DNA from 3 places in the Microbacterium sp. 1.5R genome. Region 3 is predicted to be linked to each of the others. Evidence: predicted binding sites of a transcription regulator. Region 3 holds the regulator's gene; each other region holds the start of a gene.
What was found. Region 3 encodes LexA, which represses DNA repair genes until DNA is damaged. Its sites were predicted from a motif close to TCGAACANNTGTTCGA; they were not measured.
Positions count from the first base shown of each region.

Region 1: the regulator LexA is predicted to act here: its motif matches at 1,480-1,495, upstream of BMW26_RS11690 (HNH endonuclease signature motif containing protein).
Region 2: the regulator LexA is predicted to act here: its motif matches at 2,151-2,166, upstream of recA (recombinase RecA).

Region 1 covers NZ_CP018151.1:2,443,294-2,446,569, forward strand. The annotation lists gene BMW26_RS11680 (ABC-F family ATP-binding cassette domain-containing protein) at 1-617, opposite strand, end outside; gene BMW26_RS11685 (alpha/beta fold hydrolase) at 682-1,422, opposite strand; gene BMW26_RS11690 (HNH endonuclease signature motif containing protein) at 1,526-2,869, shown strand.
Region 2 covers NZ_CP018151.1:1,544,862-1,548,137, reverse strand. The annotation lists gene BMW26_RS07205 (regulatory protein RecX) at 29-604, opposite strand; gene recA (recombinase RecA) at 911-1,954, opposite strand; gene BMW26_RS07195 (DUF3046 domain-containing protein) at 2,240-2,464, opposite strand; gene BMW26_RS07190 (helix-turn-helix domain-containing protein) at 2,488-2,796, opposite strand; gene BMW26_RS07185 (CinA family protein) at 2,938-3,276, opposite strand, start outside.
Region 3 covers NZ_CP018151.1:2,336,047-2,339,322, reverse strand. The annotation lists gene BMW26_RS11185 (prolyl oligopeptidase family serine peptidase) at 1-936, opposite strand, end outside; gene lexA (transcriptional repressor LexA) at 992-1,678, opposite strand; gene BMW26_RS11175 (LysM peptidoglycan-binding domain-containing protein) at 1,961-2,323, shown strand; gene BMW26_RS11170 (histidinol-phosphate transaminase) at 2,415-3,276, shown strand, end outside.

The sequences.
Region 1 (3,276 bases), 110 kb from region 3:
CCCTCGAAGGGCTCGACGATGCGGTCGTGCACCTCCCAGGTCTCGGTGCAGATCTCGTCGAGGAACCACCGGTCGTGAGTCACGACCATGAGCGCTCCGGAGTTCGGGCTCCACCGCTTCTTGAGGTGTCCGGCGAGCCAGGTGATGGCCTCGACGTCGAGGTGGTTGGTGGGCTCGTCGAGGGCGATGACGTCCCAGTCCCCCGTCAGCAGCTTGGCGAGTGAGACGCGTCGGCGCTGGCCTCCGCTGAGGGAGCCGATCTCCGCATCCCAGGGCAGGTCCTTCAGCAGTCCCTCTATCACGTCGCGGATGCGCGGGTCGCCGGCCCACTCGTACTCCGGGGTGTCACCGACGACCGCCGCGCTGATGGTCAGGTCGTCGCTGAGGGTGTCGGCCTGGTCCAGGACGCCGATGGTCGTGCCGCCTCGCACCGTGACGCGGCCCGAGTTCGGCTCCTTGATGCCGGCGAGCATTCCGAGGAGGCTTGACTTGCCGTCGCCGTTGCGGCCGACGATGCCGATGCGGTCACCTTCTTCGATGCCGAGGGTCACGGAGTCGAAGACGACCCTCGTCGGATATTCGAGATGAAGGGCTTCTGCCCCGAGAAGATGTGCCATGTCACTCCCCAGGGTAGTCGCGCGGTCTGGGTGGCCCGGTCAGCCTCCTGTCACGGCTGCCTCGTCATCCGGCACGCTGCGCACGAGCGCGCCGGCCGAACAGCTCCGGGAGCGACGCCGTGAACTCCCCGAAGTGGCTGTACCAGACAGTGTGCGCGGCTCCGGGGATGCTGCGCACGTCGATGCCGTTCGCCGCGAACCGGGCGACGTCGGCGGCGGTCACCCAGTCGCTCGGGTCGGCGCGGACGATGATCGACCCCGGGTCGGGAAGCCACATGTGATCGCGGCCGCAGGAGACGGATGCCATCGTCGTCGGGTCGAAGCGGCGGGCGGCGAGTGCCTCGATCTCGGCATCCTTCTCCGAGTAGAACGGACGCGAGGCACGGAGGTTCTCCGGCGACTGTCGCGCTTCGCGATCGCGGGCGTACCGCTCGATGAGATCGTCACGGTCGCTGCCGCCGGGGAGGACGAGTGCGGCATCGACATAGATGCCCGGTTCAGGTCGGAGCAACGGGGCCGCCTGTGCGAGCACGCTCGCCCCGTAGGAGTGCCCGACGGCCGCGAGCGGCCGTCCCGGGGCGAGACTTCGGACGGTCTCGACCACCGACGATGCGGCCTGCTCGATCGTCAGACGCGGGTCTCGCGGGGACAGACCGTGACCGGGGAGATCGATTGCCAGCACACGGAAGCCCTGAGCAGCGAGCACCGGCATCATACGCCACCAGCTGTCGGCCGAGCCCATCATCCCGTGGAGCAGAACCACCGTACGGGGGCCGTCGCCGACGTCGACGGCGTGAAGGAGCATGACGTCAGTGTCGCATGAGTCACCCCTCTTCCGGGATCATGTCGATTCGGGAATGTCTCGAATCTTCGTTCGGATGTCGGTGGTCCGTGATCTACTCGGAGACATGACAGCACTGCTCGACGCGACGGACACGCAGATCGCGAATCTCGCCGATCTCGTCGCCGCGTTGCAAGTCGCAGAGGCGACATTGAGCAGCATGAGCGCCGCGCGCGACGGGCTGCTGGCGATCGCCGGTCGGCTCGCGGTCGACATCGCGAAGCAGGGTGATCACCCGGACCGGGGAGACCACTCGATCAGGACCATCGCGGCCGAGATCGGAGCCGTGCAGCATGTCAGCGATCGCACCATCGAGCGGCGGATGGCGGCGGCGGAGCTGCTGGTCGATCGGTTCCCCGCCGTATGGGCCGCACAGGGAGCGGGGCGGATCAGCGCCGCGCACTCCCGCGTCATCGTCGACGCAGGTTCGGGCCTCGAGTCGCCCGATCACCGCGAGGCATATTCCGCGGTGATCCTTCCGCTGGCGGAGGTGGAATCGCCGAACCGACTGCGCGCGCTGGCACGGCGAGTCGCTGAGCGGTTCGCCCCGACGACAGTGTCGGAGCGGCATCGTCGCGCCAGGTCTCAGCGGCGAGTCTGGGTGACGGATGGCGAAGACGGGATGGCGACGCTGCACACGCACGCGCCTGCCGCGCTCGTCCACGGCATGTTCGATCGTCTCTCGCAGATGGCGCACGCACTGCGCGTCGAGAACCTTCGCGCGAAGCGGCGGGCGGCTCGCGACGGCGATGAGTTCGAGGCGGATGATCGGACGGTCGACGAGATCCGCGCCGACCTGCTCGCCGACCTCGTGCTCAGCGGCCAGCCGACCGGGCACGACAGCGAAGACGGACTGCTGGCGGCCATCAGTGCGCGCATCGAGATCACCGTTCCGGTGACGACCCTGATGGACGACGAGGCGCACGAGGGGTCGGGTGCTCCGGATACCGAGGCGGCGCCGCCCGCCGAGCTCGACGGCGTGATTCCGATCGACGTCGATACCGCGCGCCGGATGGCCGGGCAGACGAAGGGATGGGAGCGGGTGCTGACGCATCCGATCACCGGTCGCGTCCTCGCCGTCGACCGATACCGACCGAGCCGCCACCTACGCCGGCACCTACGGGCAAGAGATCAGCGATGTCGATTCCCGGCGTGCGGAGTGGCGGCGCGGAAATGCGACCTCGACCACAACCATGCTGCCTCGACGGGTGGCGCGACCTGCGAATCGAATCTGGCATCGTTCTGTCGCCGACATCACGTTCTGAAACATCACACACCATGGCACGTCGAGCAGAAGCCCGGCGGGGTCATGGAGTGGACGAGTCCCATCGGGCGGACGTACATCGACACTCCCCCTGCACCGAACACGGTGACCTTCACCGAATCGGATGCCGTGCGCGCGCCGTTCTGAGCGGAGACGTTCGCGCTGGCGCGGACCTGTGGAGAAACGCGACGCGACCCTGGCCGATTTCACTACGGTGGCGCGGTGACTCCTCCTCCGTTGCGCCCCTTGTCCGTTCTTGCGATTCGTCACGGCAGAGGCGGTGGTGCGGCAGTTCCACGGTTGGGCGCGCGCATAGTTGCTGTCGCCGTAGTGGCGTTGGGGGTTGGCGCTCTCGCGGGATGCACCACTGAACCCGAGCCCGCCCCTACGCCCACCGCGGCCTTCGCGAACGAGGAGGAGGCGTTCGCTGCAGCGGAGGCTGTGTACCGGGCGTACAACGAGGCGGGTAATGCCAGGCGGACGGGGTCACCAGATGCCGACCCTCAGCAATTCCTAGTTGGAGCTGCCCTCGAAAGCGACATTGACACCCAAAA
Region 2 (3,276 bases), 790 kb from region 3:
ACCGGGCAGGTGCGCGCCCTCCCCGGTATCAGTCCGAATCGACGAATCGGACCCGCGACGACGACGAGCCGGAAGATCCCTCGGCGAGGGCCGTCTTCGCAGCCGTCATCGCGATGGAACCGTTGTACCCGCGACGTGATAGCTGACCGACGAGGCGTCTCAGAGCAGTATCCGGGTCAAGACGGGACATCGATCGTGCTTTCGAGCGAGCGTACTCGAGTGCACGCTCCGCGTCGTCGTCGGGAACGTCGCCCAATGCCGTGTCGATCACATCGCGGGGAATCCCCCGCTGCGAGAGCGCTCGCGACAGAGCGACCCGCCCCTGTCCTTTTCGCTCGATTCCCGACATCACGAGCTGATCGGCGAGAACCGCGTCATCGAGGTAGCCACGGCGACAGAAGTCGTCGATCACGTCGTCGATCGATCCGGAGTCGAGCCGGACGCCGTTCTCTTCGTAGCCCCTGAGCACCATCCGCGCCTCGGACAAAGAGAGCGATCGAGCCCTCAGCTTGCGCACGAGAAGCTCCTCGGCGTCGACACGCAGCTTCGACGGATCGACTCCGCTCTCATCTGCTGAGTCTTCGTGCGGCTGCAGTGCACGCAATCGGGGAGCAGACCGAGCCGCAGCGCCACGAGCTGGATGCCGTTCGCTGGGCCCACGAGAGTCGACGAGTGGAGCTGGAGCCGAGTCGCCGGTGGATGCGACTCCTGCCGCCGTCGATTCCACGAGGCCTGCGTCTTCCGCGGCGCGGGGGGTGACTGCATCGGACCCGGCAGTACTTCGATCGACCGGCTTCATCCGCGCGGAATCGCGGCCGAACAGAGGGATGATGGGGGCGAGCTCCTGAGGCTCGCCCCCGCCATCACTCATGGTTCACTCCGGTTGCGCCACAACCGCGAACCATCACGATCATGCCGGGCGGCGCTCGGCGAGCTCGTCAGCAGGTGCCTCGGTGGCTCCTCCGATGCCGAGCTTCTGCTTGATCTGGGTCTCGATCGCCAGCGCGATGTCGGGGTTCTTCAGCAGGAACGTTCGCGCGTTCTCCTTGCCCTGTCCCAGCTGGTCACCGTCATAGGTGTACCAGGACCCGGACTTCTTGACGATGCCGTGCTCCACACCGAAGTCGATCAGGCTGCCCTCACGGGAGATGCCGACGCCGTAGAGGATGTCGAACTCAGCCTGCTTGAACGGCGGAGCCATCTTGTTCTTCACGACCTTGACCCTCGTACGGTTTCCGACTGCGTCGGTGCCGTCCTTCAGAGTCTCGATTCGGCGGATGTCCATTCGGACGGACGCGTAGAACTTCAGCGCCTTTCCACCCGCGGTGGTCTCCGGCGAGCCGAAGAAGACACCGATCTTCTCTCGCAGCTGGTTGATGAAGATCATCGTGGTGTTCGTCTGGTTGAGCCCACCGGTGAGCTTTCGCAGCGCCTGAGACATCAGACGAGCCTGCAGACCCACGTGGGAGTCACCCATCTCGCCCTCGATCTCGGCTCGAGGCACGAGCGCGGCCACGGAGTCGATGACGATCAGGTCGATCGCCCCGGAGCGGACGAGCATGTCCGCGATCTCGAGCGCCTGCTCACCCGTGTCGGGCTGCGAGACGAGAAGGGCGTCGATGTCGACACCGAGCTTCGCGGCGTAGTCAGGGTCGAGCGCGTGCTCGGCGTCGATGAAGGCAGCGATTCCGCCGGCGCGCTGAGCGTTGGCGATCGCGTGGAGGGTGAGCGTCGTCTTACCCGACGACTCAGGACCGTAGATCTCGACGATTCGCCCACGCGGCAGTCCTCCGACGCCGAGGGCGACATCGAGAGCGATGGAACCGGTCGGAATGACGGCGACAGGCGCACGCTCGTCGCTGCCCAGTCTCATGACCGAGCCCTTTCCGAACTGACGATCGATCTGGGCGAGGGCGGTCTCGAGGGACTTCTCGCGGTCAGCGGGTGATGGCATGACGTGCTCCTTATGCTCGCGTGGTGCCGCCTGTAGGCTGTCGCGGTCCTCCCGGCTGGGCGGAACTCTCCGACAAGGCGTATGGCTCTTCGGCTTGTTCTTCACCGTAGGAGGAGCCTCCGACATTGCGTCGTCAGCACCGCGAAACAGGGAGAGAAACGTCTCTGAACCACTTGTGCAGAAGACTACGCCCGTTTCGAACACATATTCGACGACACGCCGTCGCGGCGTGTCGCAAATCGAAACCGCCTCGAACGCGGCCCTCGCCGCGAACGCCTCAGAGGGTCATCGCTTGCGCGGCTCCAGACGACCTGCACCGTGTCGCCGCTCCACGGGGACATCCGTCTCGGCGCACAGCGCCAGCCAGATCTCGCGCGGTGCGACGCCAGCGTCCAGCGCTTCGTCGGCAGTGCGCCCGGCGAGCTGAGTCAGAACGAGGTCGCTGATCAGAGATGACCCGCGACCGCCGAATTCCGCGTCGACTGCGCGGAGGAACTCACTACGTCGCATCAGAGGCTATGAGAGTCCGACGTTCAGTGGAGCGACAGCTCGGGCTCGACAGAAGCCACGAGGTCGTCCGGAACGACATCAGGGAAGACCTGAATACCTTCGAGGACCGAGATCCGGTCGCCGACCTCGCGCATGATGATCGAGATGGGAACATCCAGAGCGTCAGCCACCGAGGCGAGAATCTCACTCGATGCTTCCTTCTGGCCCCGCTCGACCTCGCTGAGATAGCCCAGCGCCACAGAAGCCTTGCTTGCAACCTGCCGGAGCGTCCGCCCCTTCTGCAGGCGGAAGTCCCTCAGCACATCGCCGATTTCCTGTCGTACAAGAATCATCGGAACCTCCTCCCAGATCGCCTTCTCGAGGTCTCCCTCGAAGAGACCGCCAGTCTAGTCCTACCGACCTTCACAAAATCTACCTTCGCACGCTGTGCTTTCGGTGTGAGCACATAGGACATAACGGAGCGCACCCATCCCCTATTCCCGCAGAACCCGAGCGAGCATATCGATCGCCGCATCGACCGCCTGCGCCCGCACCTCGGCACGATCACCGTCGAATCGAAACAACTCGGTCACCGACGAATCCGGCGTCACCACGGCCACATGCACCGTGCCGACCGGCTGACCGTCAGGTGAGTCCGGCCCCGCGATACCCGTGGTCGAGACGCCGACGTCGGCAGGGGCCCCGTCGACGTTCAACGCACCGCGCACCCCCGCCGCCATCTGAAGAGCGACGTCGGGGTGCACGGGACCGTGCGCGTCGAGCAGCGCGTCGTCGACGCCCAGCAGCGTGTGCTTCACCGGAGTGGCGTACGC
Region 3 (3,276 bases):
ATCGTCGACACTCACGTGGCCGTCTGCGGGGAGGGGAATGCGGTGGGCGCTGCCGTCGGGGTCGATGACGACGACCCGGTCGCGACCGTTCGTGCGCACAGCCACGACGCGACCGTCGGCGAGCGGGCGGTACCAGCGATTGCCGAGCACCCAGAGGCCGTATCCCGTGTCGGCGTCGTCGTCGATGATCTGCTCCGCCGTGCCGACCGCCTGGGCTCCGCTGACACGCTGTCGGTGCAGAGCCCAGCGGCCCGAGGGATCGTCGGAGTACACGATCTCGTCGTCAGCCGTCCACTCGGGCTGCAGCGCGGCGCGAGTGGACAGCTCTGTGCGCGCGGTGCCGTCCGAGATCACCAACGACGCTCGCTGCCACGGCATCCGATCGCCGGACCACTCGACCCACGCTGCACGAGAACCGTCGGGAGACAGTGCCGGATGAGCGTAGAACGACTCGCCTTCAACGAGGGTCTTCAACAGCGCAGGCCGGTCGGATGCCGACCCGTCGGTCGGGATCTCGATGATGGCGCGTCGGTGAGGGGAGACGGACAGATCCTCCCGCACGGCGAACAGGCGGCCGCTCTGCAGACGCAGACCGCCGTGCGCCGGGCCCGGGGGTGTCAGAGGAACGGGGACACCGCCGCGGGGCATGCGGTGCACGCGCTGATCCTCGGCATCGACGAAGTACAGCGTGCCGTCGGCATCCGCGGTCCACGCCCCGCCGCCGTACTCGTGGACGCGAGACCGAGCACTCCATGGCGCGGGAAGGATCTCGGCACCCGTCGAACTTCGCACGGTCAGGCGACCGCCTTCGGCAGGGATCGACTCACCCCACCAGATCTCGTCGGCCACGAAGGCGCTGCCATCGATCCGCGGAGACGACGCGGCGATCCGGTCGGGGGTGAACGGAGAGGTCCAGGTACCGAACGGCGACGACATGGTTCGAGCCTATGGTGCGTCGACGCCCGCCGTCACCGCAGGGCGGGGGGGGGAGTCAGACCGCGCGGAGCACGGCGACGATCTTGCCGAGGATGACGGACTCGTCGCCGAGGATCGGCTCGAATGCGGAGTTGCGAGGCAGCAGCCAGGTGTGGCCGTCGCGTCGACGGAGAACCTTCACCGTCGCCTCGCCGTCGAGCATGGCGGCGACGATCTCGCCGTTCTCGGCGCTGCTCTGCGACCGCACCACGACCCAGTCGCCGTCGCAGATCGCCGCATCGATCATCGATTCGCCGGACACCTTGAGCATGAACAGGTCGCCCTTGCCGACGAGCTGCCGGGGGAGCGGGAAGATCTCCTCGACCTGCTGGTCGGCAGTGATCGGGACACCTGCGGCGATGCGGCCGACGAGCGGCACGAGCGCCGCATCGCCCACGGGGGTCGCCACATCGGCGGGATTCTCTCCGCTGGTGCCGGGGAGGTCGATGAGCACTTCCATGGCACGGGTCTTGCCGGGGTCGCGTCGCAGATATCCGCTCAGCTCGAGCTGGCCGAGCTGATGGGTCACGCTGGACAGCGACTTGAGGCCCACGGCGTCGCCGATCTCTCTCATGCTCGGCGGGTACCCGTGACGGCTGATCGACGTCTGGATGACCTCGAGGATCGCCATCTGCTTGGGACTCAGGCTCTTGCGGCGACGGGTGCGCGGGACGTCGGCGTCGGGGGCGGAGATGTCGCTCATGGTGCTCCTCAGGTGTGCGATTCCGGCGTCTCAGTTCGAATGTCGGAGGCCCGTGGTGGGGTGTTGACATCGAAACCGTATCCGAGAATCGCGCCGAAGTGGAAGATCTGTTCGAGCGTGTCGGCCGATTCCCGGACTTCTGTTTCGAAGAACGCTTGACAGATGTTCGAATTCGAAGATAACTTCGGAACGTAGCTTCGCATTCACGGCTCCCGGCCGAGGCGCGAATGCGAACGCTACGCCAACTTCACCGCCCACGCGGTAGATGCAGAGGAGCACGACATGAGCACCATCACCTTCAGCAGTGCAGCAGTCCTTCCGGCTCGTCCGGCGACGCGGCTCAAGCTGACGGCGCGCGGTCGACGTGTCGTTCTCGCTGTCGCGGCCGTGCCGCTCGCAGCCGGGATCGCATTCGCCGCACTCAGCGGCGGCAGTGCGATGGCCTCAGGCGAGCAGACTGCCACGGCATCGTTCGCGACGGTGACGGTGATGCCCGGCGACACGCTGTGGTCGATCGCTGAGAGCGTGGCCCCCGGCGCGGATCCGCGCGACGTGATCGGCGACATCACGCGTCTGAACCTGCTGCGCGGCGGCGAGCTGCAGATCGGCCAGGAGCTGGCGATTCCGGCGCAGTATTCGGAATGAACCCGTGAGGGCCGTTCGATCGAGCGGTGCGGCGCGGAAGCGCGTTCACACTCCGTCACCACGAGCGTCTGTGTAGCGAAGGCGGCCTACCATGGGAAGGGTGACTGCATCACTCGCCGACCTCCCTCTTCGCGACGACCTCCGAGGGCTCACGCCCTATGGAGCGCCGCAAGCGCCTCTTCCGATCGCACTCAACGTCAACGAGAACACGCATCCAGTTCCCGACGCGGTCGCCAGTGACATCCTGGACGACATCGCGGTCGCGCTCCGCGATGTCAACCGCTACCCGGATCGCGAGTTCACCACGCTCCGGGAAGGGTTCGCGGAGTACCTCGGTCATGGTCTCGAACCGGCTCAGATCTGGGCGGGCAACGGGTCGAACGAGGTCCTTCAGCACATTCTGCAGGCGTTCGGCGGGCCGGGCCGCACGGCGTTCAGCTTCGCCCCGACCTACTCGATGTATCCGCTGATCTCGAAGGGCACCGGAGCGCGCTGGGTCGCCGGCACCAGGCAGCCCGACTACACGATCACCCCCGAAGAGGCGGCATCGCAGGTGCGAGATGTCGATCCTGACGTCATCCTGCTGTGCTCTCCGAACAATCCGACAGGCACGCCGCTGGGCCTCGACGTCGTCGAAGCCGTGTACGAGGCGTCGAACGGAATCGTCGTCGTCGACGAGGCGTACCAGGAGTTCGCGCCGCACGACGCGGCATCGGCTCTGACCCTTCTCGAGGGACGACCGCGGCTCGCCGTCTCCCGCACGATGAGCAAGGCCTTCGCCTTCGCGGGTGCCCGCGTGGGGTACCTCGCCGCGGATCCTGCCTTCATCGACGCTCTGCGGCTCGTGCGCCTGCCGTACCACCTCAGCGCTCTCACGCAGGCCGCAGCCGTCGCCGCTCTGCGCAACTCCGACGTGATGCTCGGCATGGTCGAGGAGATCGTCGAGCAGCGGG